One region of the Pseudobutyrivibrio ruminis HUN009 genome, then DNA from elsewhere that is predicted to be linked to it. Evidence: predicted binding sites of a transcription regulator. Region 1 holds the regulator's gene; each other region holds the start of a gene.
What was found. The regulator Rex, encoded in region 1, represses fermentation and respiration genes when NADH is low (regulators of the CRP and FNR family bind a similar motif). The targets are predictions, from matches to a motif close to ATTGTTAANTANTTAACAAT.
Positions count from the first base shown of each region.

Region 2: the regulator Rex is predicted to act here: its motif matches at 2,541-2,560, upstream of BO15_RS0109880 (carboxyl transferase domain-containing protein).
Region 3: the regulator Rex is predicted to act here: its motif matches at 1,543-1,562, upstream of BO15_RS0108195 (shikimate dehydrogenase).

Region 1 is NZ_JNLH01000001.1:2,045,248-2,052,402, reverse strand. Features, by position in the region: gene BO15_RS0109255 (hypothetical protein) at 1-652, opposite strand, end outside; gene BO15_RS0109250 (redox-sensing transcriptional repressor Rex) at 663-1,289, opposite strand; gene abc-f (ribosomal protection-like ABC-F family protein) at 1,378-3,291, opposite strand; gene BO15_RS0109240 (polyribonucleotide nucleotidyltransferase) at 3,348-5,429, opposite strand; gene rpsO (30S ribosomal protein S15) at 5,586-5,852, opposite strand; gene BO15_RS0109230 (DUF4340 domain-containing protein) at 6,002-6,604, opposite strand; gene BO15_RS0109225 (adenylosuccinate synthase) at 6,692-7,155, opposite strand, start outside.
Region 2 is NZ_JNLH01000001.1:2,177,549-2,184,703, reverse strand. Features, by position in the region: gene BO15_RS0109895 (NADP-dependent isocitrate dehydrogenase) at 1-840, shown strand, start outside; gene BO15_RS0109890 (segregation and condensation protein A) at 1,094-1,849, shown strand; gene scpB (SMC-Scp complex subunit ScpB) at 1,870-2,442, shown strand; gene BO15_RS0109880 (carboxyl transferase domain-containing protein) at 2,644-3,978, shown strand; gene BO15_RS0109875 (OadG family protein) at 3,997-4,722, shown strand; gene BO15_RS0109870 (biotin/lipoyl-containing protein) at 4,741-5,097, shown strand; gene BO15_RS0109865 (sodium ion-translocating decarboxylase subunit beta) at 5,112-6,260, shown strand; gene BO15_RS0109860 (oxaloacetate decarboxylase subunit alpha) at 6,296-7,155, shown strand, end outside.
Region 3 is NZ_JNLH01000001.1:1,824,550-1,831,704, forward strand. Features, by position in the region: gene BO15_RS0108190 (MFS transporter) at 1-608, opposite strand, end outside; gene BO15_RS0108195 (shikimate dehydrogenase) at 625-1,500, opposite strand; gene BO15_RS0108200 (LysR family transcriptional regulator) at 1,714-2,598, shown strand; gene BO15_RS0108205 (FAD-dependent oxidoreductase) at 2,735-4,735, shown strand; gene BO15_RS0108210 (shikimate kinase) at 4,861-5,646, shown strand; gene BO15_RS0108215 (histidinol-phosphatase HisJ family protein) at 5,662-6,471, opposite strand; gene gap (type I glyceraldehyde-3-phosphate dehydrogenase) at 6,697-7,155, shown strand, end outside.

The DNA of each region.
Region 1 (7,155 bases):
CACTTTCATCCTGCTTATCTGCAGGTGTTTTTACAGGCTCACCTTTATCATCGATTGTACCAATATAGAAATCCCCATTTTGCATATCAAATAGATTTAGTACCTCCATACCAAATACATCATGCATATATGAGTAAATCTCTTTATTGTTAATCTCGCGGTTATGCTTGCGAATAACGTTTTTCTTGAGCTGAACTCTAACATCCTTAATCCAGTTAGTAATTTCCTCTGCCTCTGTGGAATTAGTACGAAGTTTATCGTAGCAATAATCCATTGTTGCCAACATCAGCTCTCGGTTAACATCATCTGTCTTCTGTGGGAGCTCGCTCAACTCTTCTTCGTTTGATTCGATGCGTTCCTTGCATTCTTCTAAAAGTCTTTTATCATCATCAAGCTTCTTTGAAACCAGATCAGAAGTTCCTTCCATATTGGACATAACCGAAGCCATCAAGTTTTCTTTAACCTTCTTAAGGTCTTTAAGTTCCTTTTTCAGCTCAGCTTCACGTTTCAGTAAGTCATTTTCCTGCTTTTCAAGCTCTTTAACCTGTTCAGGCTTTCCGCCTAATGCAAAAAGTCTATGCCATTTCTGATCCAAAATAAGCATAGGAACCTTGATTTTGGAAATGGCAGTTGTAAAATCCCTGTCCGCCATATACATTCACCTACTTCTGTTGAGTAATGTTATAAGAAAGTTGCATCAAACTATCTGATAAATGAACATTTTCTATAATAACATCAGGAATATCATCTAAATCAACATGAGCAAAGTTCCAAATAGCATGTACGCCTAGTGAAACAAGCTTTAATGCTGTAGATCTCGCGTTTGACTTAGGCAATGTTAAAGCTGCAATTTCCACATCATTATGTTTAATGAATTCTGGAAGCTCATCAAGCATCTGAACAGGAATGTCTCTAACTAATTTGCCTTTAAGCTCAGGATTAACATCAAATAATCCAATAATTTTAAAACCTACACGCTCAAATTTAACATAACCTGCAATAGCCTGGCCCAAGTTACCAGCGCCAATAACGATAACATTATGTGTTTCGTTAACTCCCAAGATATTTCCTATTTCATCATGTAAATATGCAACATTATATCCATAACCCTGCTGACCAAAACCACCAAAGTTGTTAAGATCCTGTCTAATCTGAGATGCTGTAACATGCATTCTCTTACTTAAATCATTTGATGAAATTCTTTCAACACCATCGTCTAAAAGTTCGCCCAAATATCTGTAGTACCTAGGAAGTCTTCTGATGACTGCTTGTGAAATCTGTTTATCCAACCCATATACCTCCTAATTACAATTTTCAATCTTAATTATAAAATCACACAAAAACTATGTCAAGATTTTAACAAAGACTTATACATGCTTAAGATAAACTTAACTCCTCCCACTGAGAATATAAATCTTCCAATTTAGAATCTATTTCATTCTGTTCAGCAGTTAATTCGTTGAGCTTTGCAGAATTTGTCATATTCTCTGGCTTTAAGAATTCGTCTTGAATCTTTGCCTTTTTTTCTTCTAGTTTTTCTATCTCTTCTTCGATTTTTGAGATTTTGTTTTGAAGCTTTCTCTTTTCCGCTTCAATTCTCTTTTGTTCTTTAAAATCAAGCTTTGCAGCTGTAGCGTTAGAGTCTACTACAGATTCCTGGATTGAAGCAACATTTGCTGCAGAGAGTTGTTCCTTCTTGACAATATAATCATCGTAATTGCCAAGATACTTTGTAAGATGACCATCTGAAAGTTCAAGAATCATATTTGCAGTACGGTTAACAAAATATCTATCGTGACTTACATAAAGCAAAGTTCCGTCATATTCGTTAAGTGCTTCCTCAAGCATTTCTTTCGAATCCATATCAAGATGGTTTGTAGGCTCATCAAGGATTAAAAGATTAGACTTAGAAAGCATAAGTTTTGCAAGAGAGACACGTCCTCTCTCGCCACCGGACAGCTCGCTGATGCGTTTAAAAACATCATCTTCTGTGAACATAAAGGCCGCTAATGTATTTCTAACCTGAGTCTCTGTGAGATAAGGATAAGAATCATGTAGCTCACTAAAGATAGTGTTTGACTCTGTAAGCCCCTGCTGCTCCTGGTCATAATATCCTACAGTAACATTTGCACCAAAGCGAATCTCTCCTGATTCAAAATCTGTAAGACCATTGATACATTTAAGAATTGTAGTCTTTCCTGTACCATTGTCACCTAAAATAGCGATTCTATCCCCTTTGTGAACTTCGAATGAAAGGTCTGTAAAGATATTTTTATCATCGTATGATTTTGTCACATGAGAAAAATCTAATACATCCTTGCCACTTTCCTTTTCAACCTCAAGAGTAAGTCGCATTCTAGGCATATCCTTATCAGGTGCATCCATAATATCGATCTTATCAAGCATTTTCTTTCTGCTTTCAGCTCTTTTTATGGATTTTTCCCTGTTGAAGGATTGAAGCTTTTCAATAACAGCTTTCTGGTGTTCAATTTCCTTTTGCTGTTTTTCATAGCTGCGCTCATATGTGAGTTGATACAAAGCCTTTTGCTCAGAAAAAGCTGTGTAATTTCCTGTATATACACTAGTGCGTCCATAGGATAAATCAACAACATGATCTACAATTTTATCAAGAAAATATCGATCATGAGCAACAATTACAACTGCGCCTTTGTATGAAGATAAATATCCCTCCAACCACACGATTGAATTCAAATCCAAATGGTTTATAGGCTCGTCTAATAAGAGCAAATCTGGTGATGAAGCAAGAAGACGTCCTAAGCTAACCCGTGTCTTCTGACCTCCAGAAAGCTCATTCATGCTTTTATTTAAATCATCCCCTTCAAAGCCAAGGCCCTTTAAAATACCAACAGCTTCAGAACGAAATGTATATCCACCTAATAAATCAAATTGATGCTGTAGCTTATGATAATTTTCCATAAAAGTCGCAGCATCTTTACTATCAAGATTTGACATCTCCATTTCCATATCTGAAAGACGTTTTTCCATGGAAAGCAAATCTTCACGGGCACTGAGTACTGTATCCAAAATACTACTACCAAAAGAATCCTCTTGGTACTGAGCTAAATAGCCCATAGTTGCATCTTTTTTAAGAGTAACTTCGCCACTATCTGCAGGCAAATCTCCAACTATGATTTTCAATAGCGTAGATTTTCCCGTTCCATTGTTACCAACGATAGCTACTTTAGAACCCTCATCCACAGTAAAAGTGGCATCTTTTATAATGCCATCTTCTCCAAATGATTTAAAAATATGCGAAACATTAAGTAACATAGTTTTTCCTTAAAAAATGCGCCTGACTAATGTCAGGCGCCAAATAAAATCTAATTTTACTGAACATCCTTAATAGAGAAGCTGATGCGTCCCATCTTGTCCTTACCAAGGCATACAACCTTAACAGTATCGCCAAGAGTAAGAACATCTTCTACTCTGTCAATTCTTTCCTTAGCAATCTTAGAAATGTGTACCATTCCTTCCTTGCCTGGAGCGAACTCGATAAATGCACCGAATTCCTTGATGCTTACAACCTTACCTGTGAGGATCTGACCCTGCTCAAAATCAGTTGTGATGATTTCAATCATTCTCTTAGCCTCATCCATCTTTGCAGCATCTGTACCACAAATTGAAACGTTTCCGTCATCTGTAATATCAATCTTAACATCGCATCTTGCAATGATTTCATTGATTGTCTTACCACGCTGACCAACAACATCACCAATCTTTTCTGGATCAATTGTAAGCTGGATAATCTTTGGAGCGTATTCTCCAACTTCCTTACGTGGCTCAGCGATTGCTTTGCTCATGCAGTTGTCCATAATGAAGAATCTAGCCTCGCGGCAACGAGCGATAGCACCCTCAACGATTGGACGTGTAAGACCGTGAATCTTGATATCCATCTGGATAGCTGTGATACCTTCTTTTGTACCTGTTACCTTGAAGTCCATGTCGCCGAAGAAATCTTCAAGACCCTGGATATCTGTAAGAAGAACGAAATCGTCATCTGTATCGCCTGTAACAAGACCACAAGAAATACCAGCAACCATAGCCTTAATAGGTACACCAGCTGCCATAAGTGACATACATGAAGCACATGTTGAAGCCATTGATGTAGAACCATTTGACTCGAATGTCTCAGATACAGCACGGATTGCATATGGGAATTCTTCTGGTGTAGGAAGTACTGGAAGAAGTGCTCTCTCTGCAAGTGCACCGTGTCCAATTTCTCTACGTCCTGGTCCTCTAGAAGGCTTTGTCTCACCTACTGAGTATGCAGGGAAGTTGTAGTGATGCATGTATCTCTTCTCAGTAACGAATGGATCAAGGCCATCAATCTTCTGAGCCTCTGAAAGAGGTGCAAGAGTTACAACGTCACAAATCTGTGTTTGACCACGAGTGAACATAGAAGAACCATGAACACGTGGAATAATATCTACTTCTGCAGCAAGTGGACGAATCTGTGTGATCTCACGACCATCTGGACGCTTGTGATCCTTAAGAATCATCTTACGTACTGTCTTTTTCTCGTACTGGTAAATTGCCTCACCAAGAACAGCAAGCCATTCTTCGTTATCAGCAAATGCTTCTTCAAGACGCTCTGTGATCTGACGGATATTTTCCTCACGAACCTGCTTCTCGTCTGTGAATACAGCACCTTCCATTTCCTCAGGAGTAACGATTTCCTTCATCTTTGCGAAGAGCTCCTCAGGGATTGCGCATGATGTATACTCATGCTTTGGCTTACCGCATTCCTTAACCATCTCGTCGATGAATGCGATAACTGTCTGGTTAACATCATGACACTTATAGATAGCTTCAATCATCTTGTCCTCAGGGATGATGTTTGCGCCAGCTTCGATCATGATAACCTTTTCTCTTGTAGAAGCAACTGTAAGCTTAAGGTCCCCCTTATCCCACTGCTCCTGTGAAGGGTTTACGATAAACTCTCCATCAATCATACCCATCTGTGTCATAGCGCAAGGGCCATCAAATGGGATATCTGAAATACATGTAGCAATAGCAGCGCCGAGCATAGCAACAAGCTCAGGACGACACTGTGGATCTACTGACATAACCATGTTGTTAAGTGTTACGTCATTACGATAGTCCTTTGGGAAAAGTGGACGCATAGGTCTATCGATAACACGAGATGTAAGAACTGAGTTCTCAGATGCCTTACCTTCTCTCTTGTTGAAACCACCAGGGATTTTACCAACAGCATATGTCTTTTCTTCAAACTCAACAGAGAGTGGGAAGAAATCGATACCATCCCTAGGCTTGTCTGATGCAGTTGCAGTTGAAAGAACTGTAGTCTCACCATACTGAATAAATGCTGCTCCATTAGCCTGTGCAGCAACTCTGCCGATATCAACACGAAGTGTTCTACCAGCCAAATCCATTGTAAATGTCTTCATGGTTTTCTCCTTCAAATATTTTATTATTTAAGCATCAACCCGAAACTACTGAAAACGAAGAGTTATACTCTCCTAATTCAGTGGCTTCGGATTTTGCTTGAAATCGAAAAATAAATAAGAAAATGAGCGGAGTAAGCAATACTCCGCTCTTAAAGATTACTTTCTTAAGCCAAGACGCTCAATGATTGAACGATATCTCTCAATGTCAGTATTCTTAAGGTATGCAAGAAGGTTTCTTCTCTTACCAACCATCTTCATCATACCACGACGTGAATGATGGTCACCTGGGTTAGCCTTAAGGTGCTCTGTAAGCTCAGAAATACGAGCTGTAAGAACAGCGATCTGAACCTCTGGAGAACCTGTGTCACCAGCTGTTCTAGCATACTCATTGATAATTGCCTGCTTCTTCTCTTTTGTAATCATTTTACTACCTCCTAAAAACTTTTAATATGCCGTAACTAAGGAAAAGGTCGGAGTGTCCAAAACCTGAGTTACAGTAATTTTCGTACCGATATATAATAACACAGCTACAAAAATATGTAAACTATGTATAAATAGGCTTAAAAAAACTATTACTGTATTAAATCTTCGATTGCGTATTTGTTTACGCCTGCTAATTTTCCGCTATTTACATAAATAGTAGAAAAATCATAATTCAAAGCAAAATAAATCTGTCCAGTTTCTTCATCAATTTTGCCCAGCGAAATAAATGTCGAATAGCCATTTGCATCTTTGATGATATACACCGGAGAATCCTGATTCAAGCCATACTTGTCGCCATTTTCGTCATCAGTAGAAATTGTATCTACGAATCTAACGTCAGTAATATAATTCAGAAGCTTTTCAATTCTTTCTTCATTTATATCAATACTAGGGTCATCTGTATAAACCCAGTCATCACCATCTCTTTCAAATGTAAGCAAAATATTATTGCTATCAGTCATCTGGAAGCTATACACTTCTTCATTATCAAGCAATATAACATTTTCGCCCTCGTCTTCTATTTCACTAGCTTCATCTAAAACTTCAGCCTGGTCTTCAGAGCCATCAAGATTTTGAATCATCTTTGCAGGCGACTTAGCATTAAAGGTGATTATCAAAACTATCACAAGCAAAATAATCGCTAAAGCTAAAAATATACCTTTATAATACTTTGAAATAAACTTCTTCATCATTTCCTCCATAATCAATTCTGTATCTAGTATAACAAAAAAGTCTGAACAAACAAAGAAGCCGGAGCCATAGCTCCAGCTTCAAAATAATTATCTGTAGATGATATCGTCTCTTCCAGGTCCGTTTGAAACCATTGTGATTGGGAAACCGATTTCCTTCTCAATGAATTCAATGTAGTTTCTGCAGTTTTCAGGAAGATCTTCGTATTTCTTGATTCCACGAATATCTGTCTTCCAGCCAGGAAGTGTCTTAAGAACTGGCTTAGCCTTTTCAAGCTTGCTAGTAACTGGGAAATCAGTAGTAACTTCACCATCGATTTCGTATCCAACACAAACAGGAATTTCATCAAGATATCCAAGTACATCAACAACTGTAAATGCGACATCTGTTGTACCCTGCATTCTGCAGCCGTACTTAGAAGCGACACAGTCGAACCATCCCATACGACGTGGACGACCTGTAGTAGCACCAAACTCACCACCGTCACCACCGCGGCGTCTAAGCTCATCAGCCTCATCACCAAAGATTTCTGAAACAAAAGCGCCAGCACCAA
Region 2 (7,155 bases), 130 kb from region 1:
TCTTGGAAAAAGCCTATTACAATTGCTCGTCATGCTTATGGTGATGTATACAAGAACACCGAAATGAGAATTCCAGGAGCTGGAAAAGTTGAGCTTGTATACACAGCTGAAGACGGAACAGAAGAGCGTTCTCTTGTTCATACATTTAATGGTCCCGGCGTTGTTCAGGGACAGCACAATCTTGACAATTCTATCGAAAGCTTTGCTCATAGCTGCTTTAAGTACGCTTTAGATACTAAGCAGGATCTTTGGTTTGCTACAAAGGATACTATTTCAAAGAAATATGATCATAGATTTAAGGATGTGTTCCAGGAAATCTTTGATAAAGAATATAAGGACGCATTTGATAAGACAGGAATCGAATATTTCTATACACTTATCGATGATGCGGTTGCTCGTGTAATGAAATCTGAAGGTGGTTTCATCTGGGCTTGTAAGAACTATGATGGCGATGTAATGAGCGATATGATTTCATCAGCATTTGGCTCACTTGCTATGATGACATCAGTACTTGTTTCACCAGCTGGCTACTATGAGTACGAAGCGGCTCACGGTACTGTTCAGCGTCACTATTACAAGCATTTAAAGGGTGAGGAGACATCAACAAACTCTGTAGCTACAATTTTTGCTTGGACAGGTGCTCTTAGAAAGCGCGGTGAATTAGACAACATTCCTGAGCTTTCTGCATTTGCAGATAAGCTTGAGAAAGCATGCATCAAAACAATCGAAGATGGCAAGATGACAAAGGATTTGGCTCTTATCACATCTATCGAAAATCCAACAGTCCTTAATTCACGCGATTTCATCATTGAAATTCGCAAGACTTTAGAATCGCTTTAAAATTGTCTGACAACTACATATAGTGGTATATCGTGTTGACATACACAATATAGTCTTTTATAATGGTCTCATACGTGGTCTAGGCGTACGAGACCATTTTTAGTTCGTAGAAGATAGAATTTAGATACAAGTATTTAATATTTAGATGAGTCTGTAGGCTACAAGCTCTTTGAATTCTCAAGCGAGACATATGTCGAGCGGAGAATTACTAAGGCTTGTAGTCGTAACAGACGGTTTTTAGGGAGAGAAAAACTTGGAAATGAATGTTAAGCTTCAGGCGTTTGAGGGGCCTTTGGATTTGCTTCTTCACCTGATAGACAAAAATAAAGTTGATATATACGATATTCCAATCGTTGAGATTACTGATCAATACATGGAATATGTGCGTGCAATGGACCAAAGTGATTTGGATGTCATGAGCGAGTTCTTACTTATGGCAACAACTCTTTTGGATATCAAAAGCCGCATGCTTCTCCCTCGCGAAGAAAAAGAAGAGGATGGAGAGGAAGCTGAGGACCCACGTGCAGAGTTGGTACAGCAGTTGTTGGAATACAAAATGTACAAAACAATTTCTTACCAACTTAGGGATAGACAGATGGATGCTAGCCTTGTATTCTACAAGGAGCCTACCATTCCTGACGAAGTTCTTAAGTATGAGCAGCCGGTTGATTTAGAAGAGCTTATGGGCGATTTGACACTTAACAAGCTCAACGATATTTTCAACCAGGTTCTCAAGAGACAGGATAATCGTCGAGATCCAATTCGTTCTACATTCGGCAAAATCAAAAAAGAAGAAGTAAGCCTAGAGCAGAAAATGGAATGGACTATTGCTTTTGCTAAGGCTCACAATACATTTAGTTTTAGAAATCTTCTTGAGGCATCTCATTCAAAGACAGAGGTTATTGTTACTTTTCTTTGCATTTTAGAGATGATGAAGGCTGGTCAAATCAACATCACTCAGGAAGATACATTTACAGATATTCTTATAGAATCAAAGATTGCTGCCTAGACAGCTTTTGAAGGGGTATTATGGAATTAAAAGAAATCGAAAACATAGTTGAGGGTATACTTTTTGCAATGGGTGGCACTGTTGAGCCATCTAAAATCGCAAAGGCTCTTGAAATAGATGAAAAACAAGTTGTAGAGGCTATTGAGTCATTAAAAAGCAACTACAAAGAGCAGAACAGAGGTATCACAATTACTGAAATTGATGGGGCATACCAGATGTGTACTAGCCCTGATATTTACGAATATCTTATTCGTATAGCAAAACAGCCTAAGAAATATGTTCTTACTGATGTCTTGCTTGAAACTCTTTCTATCATCGCATACAAACAGCCTATCACAAAATCTGAAATCGAAAAGATTCGTGGTGTTTCCTGCGACTTTGCTGTTTCAAAGCTTGTTGAGTTTGGTCTTTGTACAGAGCTTGGACGTCTTGATGCGCCTGGTAGACCTATGCTTTTTGGTACTACAGAGGAGTTCCTTCGTTCATTTGGAGTAAGCTCAATCGAGGAACTTCCTGAGTTATCTCAAACCCAAATCGAAGAGTTCAAAATCGAGGCAGAAAACGAAGCGAATAATGTTGAAGTTACCATTTAATTTTATATGTATGTTATATAGCCAATCCATCCTTTGGATTGGCTATTTTTATGCCTATTTTTCAAGGAAAATAATGACCAATCTTTTCTTCATAAATTTATGACAATTTTTTAACACATTCGCATTGAAATGGGTGATAAAAATGGTTATCATTAAACTTGCGAGAAATTTTGAAATAATTTATATAAATGGAGGTATAAGATGGGTAATGATTTAAGTCAGGCTCAGGCTAGAATTAACGCGTTACTTGATGACAACAGCTTTGTTGAGCTTCAGTCATTAGTGACAAGTCGCAACACTGATTTTAACCTTGATGCGAAAAAGGAACCATCAGACGGAGTAATTATTGGACATGGTCTTGTGGATGGAACTTTAGTATTCGTATTTAGCCAGAATGCCGATGTTTTGGGTGGCACAATTGGCGAAATGCACGCTAAAAAGATTCTTTCTGTATACGACATGGCACTTAAGGTTGGTGCACCAGTAATTGGCTTTATTGATTGCGGCGGAGTTCGTCTTCAGGAGTCATTTGATGCACTTGAAGCACTTGGTTCTGTTATTGAAAGAGCTGCCGATGTTAAAGGGGTTATTCCACAGCTTATTTGTGTAGCTGGCAACTGTGGTGGAGGTCTTTCAGTATTACCTGCACTTGCAGATTTCACATTTATGGTTGATGGAGCAAAGCTTTTCATTAACTCACCAGATACAATTTCTGGAAACAGTTCTGATAAATGCGATACTTCTTCAGCAGCATTCCAGTTTGAAGAGGCTGGTACAGTTGATATGCATGGTTCACTTGCAGAGGTTGTTTCATCTATGAGACAGGTTATTTCTATGATTCCAAACGATATCGTAGAAGCAAGTGATGATCTTAATAGAGCAGCAGAAGGTCTTGAGAGCAAGCTTACAGATGCGGCTGCAGTTGCAACAGAGCTTGCAGATAACAGACAGTTTGTTGAGCTTAAGGCTGGTTTTGCTAAGGAAATGGTAACTGGTCTTATTAAACTTGATGGTGTTACTATCGGCGTTGTTGGTAATAGAGAGATTGATGGTGAGGCAGTTCTTTCAGCTGCTGGCTGTGAGAAAGCAGCTGATTTCGTAGATCTTTGTGATATGTATGAAATCCCAGTTCTTTCAATTACAAATGTTGCAGCATTCAAATCATGCACATGTCAGGAAAAGAGACTTCCAAGAGCTCTTTCACAAATGACACAGCGTTTTGTAGATGCTAGTGTTCCAAAGATTAACCTTATTACAAAGCAGGGCTATGGCACACCATATGTACTTATGAATTCAAAGTCACTTGGTGCAGATTTAGTTTACGCTTTTGATACCACATCTGTTGGAGCAATGGAAGCTTCTAAGGCTGCAAAAATTCTTGCAGATAATGGTACAGATGCTGCAGCAATCGAGAAAGATTATGCTGAGCTTCAGGATAGTGCCCTTACAGCAGCTGCTCACGGACATATCGATAGAATAGTTTCAATGGCAGATGCTAGAAAATATATTATTGCAGGATTTGAAATGTTCTTTTAAGAGCAGGAAGGTGAACATATGAAGAATAAATTAAAGATTTGCTTATGCACCTTAGCGCTTGCTCTTGGTTTGATGGCGTGTGGCGGTCAAAAGGACGATACTTTAGGTGGTCGTACAGAAGCTGACTACCAGTCAGAATTGTCTAGTATGTTAACACAGCTTTCAACACTTGATGAAGCAGCAATTGACTACAATATTTCATATATTTCGTCATATGAAGATGGTGCAACACTTGTAACACTTCTTGAAGATTACAAGGATTGTTATGATGAGGCCAATGAATATGTTGGCATCGGCGAATTTAATGTCGAAAAATCTGGCAAGACAATCACTGCAACACTTGTTGGAGATTACTCAAAAAGAGATTTAAAGATGACATTTGTATACAGTACTTTAGATGTATCTACTCCAACTGCAATGAATATCGAGCCAGTATACACTTTAGGTGAGACAATGCAGAAGGCTGCTTTGAATACAGTAATGGGCATCCTTATTGTGTTCTTTATGCTTATTGTTATGTCTGGTGTAATCAAGCTTTTTGAAATTATTCCAAAACTTGAAAAGAAATCTAAAGAAAAGAAAGAGGGTGCTGTGGCTGCTCCAGTTGTTAGCAAGACACCTGCACCAGTTAAAAACGAAACAGATGATTTACAGCTTGTAGCTGTAATTGCCGCAGCAATCGCTGCTAGTACAGGAGCTTCTACAGATTCGTTTGTAGTTCGTTCTATCAAGAAAAGACATTAGAATTAGGAGGATTTTTCCATGAAAAATTATACAATCACTGTTAATGGAACAGTTTATGATGTTACTGTAGAAGATAAGGGAGGTTCTGGCGTATCTCCAGTTACTCCTGCAGCTGCACCTAAGGCAGCAGCACCAGCTCCAGTTGCTACAGGTGCTGCAGGCGGTGTTAAAATCGAAGCTGGAGCAGCTGGTAAGGTTGTAAAGATTGCAGCTGCAGCTGGTACAGCAGTAAAGAAGGGTGATCCTGTAGTAGTACTTGAGGTTATGAAGATGGAAACACCTGTTGTTGCACCACAGGATGGTACTGTTGCATCAATCAATTGTAACGAAGGACAGCAGGTTGAGGCTGGCGCATTACTTGCAACTATGAACTAATAGGAGGATTACACATGAGTTACGTTGGAGAGACATTGTTAAATCTCGCCGGTCAAACTGCATTTGCAAATTTGACTTGGGGAAACTTTGTCATGATAGCGGTTGCCTGTGTTTTCCTTTATCTTGCAATCAAAAAGGGTTATGAACCACTTCTTTTGTTACCAATCGCATTTGGTATGTTGTTGGTTAACATTTACCCTGACATTATTGCATCACCAGAGGAAACATCTAATGGTGTAGGCGGCTTGCTTTATTATTTCTATACTCTTGATGAGTATTCAATTCTTCCTTCGCTTATTTTCATGGGCGTTGGAGCTATGACAGATTTCGGTCCACTTATCGCCAATCCAATAAGCTTTTGGCTTGGCGCTGCAGCACAGATTGGTATTTTCACAGCTTACCTTCTTGCAATCCTTTTAGGATTCTCAGATCAGGCAGCAGCTGCTGTATCAATCATCGGTGGAGCAGATGGACCTACATCTATTTTCTTGGCTGGTAAACTTGGACAGTCAGCACTTATGGGACCTATTGCTGTAGCAGCATACTCATATATGTCACTTGTTCCAATCATTCAGCCACCAATTATGAAGGCACTTACAACAAAAGAAGAGCGTTCAATCAAGATGGCACAGCTTAGACCTGTATCAAAGCTTGAAAAGATTCTCTTCCCAATTGTTGTTACAATTATTGTATGTTTGATTTTACCTACAACAGCTCCTCTTGTTGGTATGCTTATGCTTGGTAACTTGTTCAAGGAGTCAGGTGTTGTAAATCAGCTTACAGAGACAGCATCAAATGCTCTTATGTACATTGTAGTTATTTTACTTGGTACATCAGTAGGAGCTTCTACATCAGCTGAAGCATTCTTAAATCCAGCTACAATCAAGATCGTTGTTCTTGGTCTTGTCGCATTCGTATTTGGCACAGCTGCTGGTGTATTATTCGGAAAGATTCTTTGCCATGTTACTGGCGGAAAAATTAATCCACTTATTGGATCAGCAGGTGTTTCTGCTGTCCCAATGGCAGCCCGTGTTTCACAGAAGGTTGGTGCAGAAGAGGATCCTACAAACTTCTTGCTTATGCACGCTATGGGACCTAACGTAGCAGGCGTTATCGGAACAGCCGTTGCAGCCGGTGTATTTATGGCAATTTTCGGTGTTTAGTTCTTACATATTAATTATTCAGGAGGGAATTACAAATGGCAGATATTAGTCCAAAGCCAGTTAAAATTACAGAGACAGTGCTCCGTGATGCACATCAGTCTCTTATAGCAACACGTATGCCTACCTCAATTATGCTTCCTATCATTGATAAAATGGACCAGGTTGGATATAACGCAGTAGAGTGCTGGGGTGGTGCTACATTTGATGCATGTCTTCGTTTTCTTAAAGAAGATCCATGGGATAGACTTAGAAAGCTTCGTGATGGATTTAAGAATACAAAGCTTCAGATGCTTTTCAGAGGTCAGAACATCTTAGGATACAGCCAGTATCCAGATGATGTTGTTGAATACTTCGTTCAGAAGTCAATTGCAAATGGTATCGATATCATTCGTATTTTTGATTGCCTTAACGATATCAGAAACCTTCAGACAGCAGTCAATGCTACAAACAAAGAGAAAGGACATGCACAGGTTGCCCTTTCATACACTCTTGGAGAGGCTTATACACTTGATTACTGGAAGGATATTGCAAAGCGTATCGAAGATATGGGTGCATCTTCAATCTGTATCAAGGATATGGCTGGTCTTCTTGTCCCAGCTAAGGCTTCAGAGCTTGTTTCGGCTTTAAAGGAATCTACAAGCCTTCCTATCGAGCTTCATACTCACTACACATCAGGTGTTGCTAGTATGACATACTTAAAGGCCGTAGAAGCTGGTTGTGATATCATCGACTGCGCAATTTCACCATTCGCACTTGGTACATCTCAGCCTGCAACAGAAGTTATGGCTGCTGCATTCGAAGGAACACCTTACGATACAGGATTTGATCAGGAACTTCTTTCAGAAATTGCTGATTACTTCAGACCATACAGAGAAGAGTGCATCGAGAGCGGTCT
Region 3 (7,155 bases), 220 kb from region 1:
GCTGCAGCTGCATCTGAATCTGGAAGTGGAAGGATAAGGATAAGTACAAGTAATACGATGTATGCAATACCGCAAACATAGAAGAGTCTGTTGTAAGAAACAAGACCTGCTGCGTTTGTTGCAACTGTCATTCCAAGGAAGAATGGAAGTAACATCTGTGAAATAGCGATAAAGAACTTAATTCCCATTGTAGCTACACCAGGAGCATCGCTGATAATCTCAGCAACAGCTGGGTAAATACCAGTATCAAGGAATGAGTTTGCAATACCACCAACGATAGCGCATACGTATGCAATCTGGTAACCACCGTTAACGCCAGCGTTGAATGCCATAGCAAGACCAATGAGGTAGATAGCATATGAAGCGCCACCAATCATAACTGAAATACGACGGCCTAACTTATCTGAAAGAGGGCCAGCGAATGGAAGAGCAATAAGTCTACCAAGACCAAGTGCTGCTGAAATAGCAGTGATTGACATTACCTCAACGCCCCAGCTAGTAGCAAGAGCTTCCTTAATTACAGATTGTCCTAAGATTGAGCAACCAACTCCGTGAATAAAGTAATTCAAATAAAGAATTAAAGCTGCTGGAAAATATTTCTTGTTCATATTTTTCTCCTTAAATTTACTCGTACTTAATTCCAAGTACTTCTTTCATGTGTTCGATTGGCATTTCTTTGCCTGTCCAAAGCTTGAATGCTGCAGCACCCTGGAATAACATCATTCCAAAACCGTTCATTCTCTTACATCCAACTTCCTCAGCCATCTCAAGGAACTTTGTCTTAGCTGGTGCGTAAACTGTATCTGTTACGATAAGGTCTGGACGAAGATATGAAGTATCTGGTAACCATGTCTGGCCCTCAAGTGGCTTCATACCCATACCTGTTGCGTTTGCAAGAAGGTAAGAATCAGCGATTTCTCTTCTAAGAGCGTCAAGGTCTGCTAAGTCATAAAGTGTAGCCTTGCAGTTTGTTCTTTCGTTGATCTTGTTAACTGTTTCCTGAGCGTTCTCCCAGAAAGCATCCTTTACGTTGAAGATAGACATTTCTTTAACGCCATCAAGTGCTGCCTGAATCTGGATAGCAGTACCAGCACCACCACAACCAACGATTGTCATTTTCTTTCCGATAACATCGATATCGTAGTCCTTAAGTGACTGCATGTAACCGATACCGTCTGTAATGTGACCTGTAAGAACACCGTTTTCATTTACGATTGTGTTTACAGCTCCGCAAAGCTCAGCAGCAGGAGATAACTTATCAAGATACTTACCTACTACAGTCTTGTTAGGCATAGAAACGTTTGAGCCTACAAGCTTAAGAGCTCTGATACCTTTTACAGCATCCTCGAGTGTGCTATTATCTACCTCAAATGCAAGGTAAGCATAGTCGAGACCAAGATATGCAAATGCTTCATTGTGCATAGCTGGTGAGCTTGAGTGTCTGATTGGATAAGCCATAAGTCCGATAAGCTCTGTGTGTCCTGTAATTCTTTCTGCCATAATTTTAATTCCTCCATAAATTCTTTAAGATTTTGCATGCCCTTTGTTAAAATCTTAACAGTCTTTATACATATATTTTAATGTGTATTAATGTATAATTCCAATACTTCTATTGCATATTATTAATAGCTTTTAGCTATCAATTGTGGTAAAATTGATAATAAGTAATGAAAATACAACAATTATATTGTGCAAAACAGAGAGAGGAGAACTATGACTCTAAATCAAATGATGTATTTTTATGAGGCCGCTAGATTGCAGCATTTCAACCAGGCTGCGGAAAAGCTTCATATATCAGAACCATCCCTTAGTCGCTCAATAAACTCCCTTGAATCAGAGCTAGGAGTAGTCCTATTTGAAAGAACTGGACGAAATGTAGTTTTGACAAAAACAGGAGATATTTTTTACGAGCACGTTGATAGAATTCTAAACGAAATCAATTTGGCTGATCGTAAAATGCATCAATTAACTGGTTCAGGAGGGCATATTGATTTAGCATATGTTGCTCCACTTGCTGGTTCTTTTATACCAAATGTTTGTAGAGCGTTCCTCTTAGAAGATAAAAATAAAGAAGTAACATTTAACTTCCATCAGGATATTACCTCTAAAAATATAGAAGGCTTAAAGTCGGGTAGCTACGATATTATATTTGGTTCCTTTGTTAAGGATGAGCCAAATATAAAGTTTATTCCTATATTACAGCAGGAACTTGTGGTTATCCTTCCTAAGGGACATCCGCTGGAAGAAAACGATACCTTAGATGCATCAATTTTTGAAGAATACCCAGTATTGGGATATACAAGAAAATCAGGACTTGGTAGATTGACAAGGGATTTTTTCCTACAAAATAAGATTGAGCCTAACTTTATTTGCGAATCACCAGACGAAAATGGTATCGCGGCTCTTGTAGCAGCCAACTTTGGTATAGCTTTAGTTGCAGACGTAGATAGTATTCATAGGAATGACGTTATAATAAAGAAGCTTTCCACTGAATATAGTCTTTCACACACTGTTTATATGGCGTATATGAAGGGAAGATATCAGATGCCTGCCGTAAAACGTATGATTGACTTCATATTGGTACATTCTATGCACTAATTAATTACAAAAAATGAATTGGATTTTGATATTAAAGCGGGATTATACTTTTCTTATAAAAAAGGAAAGCATGCCCGCTTTTCATCTTGACAGCTCTTATCACGTAAATTTTGTTTGTAAATAGGAGCATTCTATAATGAGAAATAAGTATCCACACATTTTTGAACCACTTACAATTCGTCGTATGACACTTAAGAATCGTATCATGATGACACCAATGGGAACTAACTACGGTGATCAGAATGGCGAGATGACATTTGTTCATATTGATTACTATGAGCAGAGAGCAAAGGGTGGCACAGGATTATTAATGGTTGAAAATGCTAGTGTCTTTTCACCACAGGGTTCTAATGGTACAACCCAGCTTCGAATTGATCATGACAATTTCATTCCACGTTTATATTACTTTACAGAGAGAATGCATAAGCATGGCGCTTGTGTAGGTATTCAGATTAACCACGCTGGTGCATCAGCTGTTTCTGCTCGTACAGGAGAGCAGCCAGTTTCTGCATCAGATATTCCTTCAAAGGCAGGCGGGGAGATTCCACGTCCACTTGAGAAAGAAGAAATCTACAATATTGTAAAGAAGTATGGTGAGGCAGCAAAGCGTGCACAGACAGCCGGTTTTGACTGTGTTGAAATTCATGCTGGTCACTCATATCTTTTAAGCCAGTTCCTTTCACCTACTACTAATAAGCGTACAGATGAGTTTGGTGGATCACCAGAAAATCGCGCTAGATTTACAAAGCTTGTTGTAGAAGAGGTAAGAAAGCAGGTAGGACCATTCTTCCCAATTTTTGTCCGTATTAGTGCTGATGAGTTTGTTGAGGGAGGAAACACACTAGAGGACACTATCGAGTATTTACAGTACTTCCAGGAAGAAGTAGACGTATTTGACGTTTCTGCTGGTCTTAATAGTTCTATTCAGTTCCAGATTGATGCAAACTATCTTCCAGATGGATGGCGTTCATACATGGCAAAGGCTGTTAAGGAAAAATATGGCAAGCCATGTGTAACAATGGGAAATATTCGTGATCCTAAGGTCGCTGAGGAAATTCTTGAAAGAGGAGATGCTGATATCATCGGTATGGGCCGTGGTCTTATTGCAGATCCTAATTGGGTAAATAAGGTAGAGTTCAACCGTGAGGATGAGCTTCGCAAGTGTATTTCATGTAACGTAGGTTGCGCAGGCCACAGAATTGGTCTCAACCTTCCAATTCGTTGTACAGTTAACCCAGCTGTTAACGCTAATGACGAATACTACAAGAGAAAGGTTAACAAGCCTTGCAACGTTGTAGTAATCGGTGGTGGTACAGCAGGTCTTGAAGCTGCTTGTACAGCTGCAGAGGTTGGATGTACAACATTCCTTCTTGAGAAGAAGGCAGAGCTTGGCGGTCTTTCTGTTCAGATTTCTAAGATTCCTGATAAGAAGAGACTTGCTGATTTCCCTAAGTACATGATTAACCGTGCTAGCAAATTAAGAAATCTCTTCATATTTAAAAACAACGATACTACAGTTGATCAGATTAAGAGCTTGAACCCAGATATCATCGTAAATGCCACAGGTTCAAACCCTACATTACCACCTATCAAGGGATTATTAGACCTTGTTGATAAGGATGATTCAAATGTAGCTACAGTTATCAAGATGATCGAACGTCTTGATACATATCCTGAGGACATGACAGGTAAGAAGGTTGCTGTTGTTGGTGGCGGTGCCGTAGGTCTTGATGTTATGGAGTACTTCACAGAAAGAGGTGCTGAGGTTACTATTATCGAGATGTTACCTATCATTGGTAACGGACTTGATCCAATCACAAAGTGCGATACAGCAGCAAAGATGGCTAAGTACAATGTTCGTCAGATGACAAACACAGCTCTTCAGGAAGTATGCAACGATAAGTTTATCGTTAAGAATCCAGAAGGCGAAATCGAGAACATCGACTTTGATTTAGGCTTCATCTGCCTTGGTATGCGCTCAAATACACCTATCATCGATGAGTTAAATACAGCATTTGAAGATACAAATGTTGAGATTTACAATATTGGTGATTCTAAGCGTGCTCGTCGTATTATCGAAGGTACAGAAGAAGGTCGTGATATCATCAAGGTTCTTGAGAGACATGATTTTCTTTAAGATTTAACTTCCTTGATTAATTTAATCTAAAATTTATTTATCAGACAGAAGGAAAAAGTGGTTTCTTTCTGTCTGATTTTTTAGTATGATACTATTCAAAATAAAGTATCAAAGGGGAATAAGACATGGAACAGCTCAAAATGTTAAGAGAGCATCTTGCTCAGAACGACGAAATTATTCTTAATGCATTGCTTATGAGAAATGCCATTGTTGAGGAAATTATGGCATACAAAGAAGAGAATGGTTTACAGATTTTACAGCCAGAACAGGATGAAAAAAGAGATCGCTGGTTAGACAAGAGCTTGGAAGGGAAACGTCACGGCAAGGAAGTAAAGGACATTTATAGTTCGATAGTTAAAAATGCCAAGCGTATCCAGGCTAGACACTTGTTTAATTACAATATTGTCCTGATTGGATTTATGGGAGCAGGTAAAACTACAATCTCTGATTATTTGAGCACATGTTTTGCTATGGAAGTAGTAGAGATGGATCAGGTTATTTCTGATAGAGAGGGCATGTCTATTTCTGATATTTTTGAGGTATATGGAGAAGAGCACTTCAGAAATGCCGAGACAAACCTATTGAAGGAAATGCAATCAAAACGCAATGTGGTTATTTCGTGTGGTGGTGGTACACCAATGCGTGATGTAAACGTCCAGGAGATGAAGAAAAACGGACGCGTTGTTCTTTTGACTGCAAAGCCAGAGACAATCCTTGAGAGAGTGAAGGATAGCCACGATAGACCTCTTATCGAAAAAAATAAGAGTGTTGAATTTATAGAAGAGTTGATGCTTAAAAGAAGAGAGAAATATGTTGCTGCAGCTGATATCATAATTGAAACTGATGGCAAGTCAGAACTGGAAATCTGCGAGGAACTTGTAAATTCTCTTTTAAAACTTGATAACGATTAAGAAAAAGCCTGAGGCCTATCTCAATGGATAAGCTTCAGGCTTTCTATTTTTAAATACATAATACTCATGAAAACCGCAATCATTTAATAAGTCTGGTAGCTTATCAAAATCTGCAGCAACATCTTCTGGACAGTGAGCATCGGCGCCTAGTGTAATCATTTTGCCACCTAATTCCTTGTATCTTTTAATAATAGATGGCGCAGGATTAGGAGCACCCATTCCTTTTCTGAAGGCAGCAGTGTTTACCTCCAAGGCCTTATCAAGCTTTATAATTTGCTGAAGGATGGCATCAATGATTTCTGAATATGGTTGATGTGTGTTATGCTTTGTCTCCTGGTTACGTGCATATCTAAACGCGTAGTCTAAATGTCCGACTGTATCGAAATTTGTAAATGCGGTAATGTTTTCCAGAATGGATTCGTAATATCTGGTGAGCAATGCGCTTTCTGTATCACGATCCCAGAAGCTGTCGAAGTATGGGTCCCATTTATCAACAAGGTGAGTGCTTCCTATTATGAAGTCGTAAGGATGAGCATTTACGGCTTCATTACATTTATCAACCACATGAGGCTGAATTCCAACTTCTAGCCCGTTCAATATGGCGAAGTCATCAGTTGATTCCTGCTTAGCAAGTTGATGCAATGTAGGGTAGTAGTTTTCTAAATCTAAATCAAAGAACCCAAACTGCTTTGGATAGTCAATATCAAGGTGATCCGTAAATGTGATACCAAGTAGTCCTTTTGTCTTTGCGGCGTTTATCATATCAATAGGAGAAGCATCGGAATCTCCAGAAAAATTGCAGTGCATGTGATTGTCCCAAAACATTACTATGGCCTCCTTCTTATAAGTAACTAAATATTAAATGATGATATTGGCGGGTGCAAGAAATATTGTTTGAAAATACAAATAATATAAGTACATTGAGAAAATTTTAACAATATTTCAATTTGGGGTTGAATTATAGATTGATGTTGTATAAAATAAAGTGCATACGGGGCTCTTTGAGAGCTTCAAAGAAAATTTTAAAAGAATCTTTAGGAGGATTTAAAAATGGCAGTAAGAGTAGCAATCAACGGTTTTGGCCGTATCGGCCGTCTTGCATTCCGTCAGATGTTCGGAGCAGAAGGTTACGAAGTAGTAGCAATCAACGACTTAACTAGCCCAAAGATGTTAGCACATCTTTTAAAGTATGATTCATCACAGGGAAAGTATGAGCATGCAGATGAGGTTTCTTACACAGATGATTCAATCATCGTTTGCGGTAAGGAAATCAAGATTTATGCATTCCCAGACGCAAACAATTGCCCATGGGGTGACCTTAAGGTTGACGTAGTTCTTGAGTGCTCAGGATTCTACACATCAAAGGAAAAGGCACAGGCTCATATCAATGCAGGTGCTAGAAAGGTTGTTATCTCTGCACCAGCAGGAAACGATCTTCCTACAATCGTTTACAATACAAACCATAAGACACTTAAGGCTTCTGATACAATCATTTCAGCAGCTTCATGT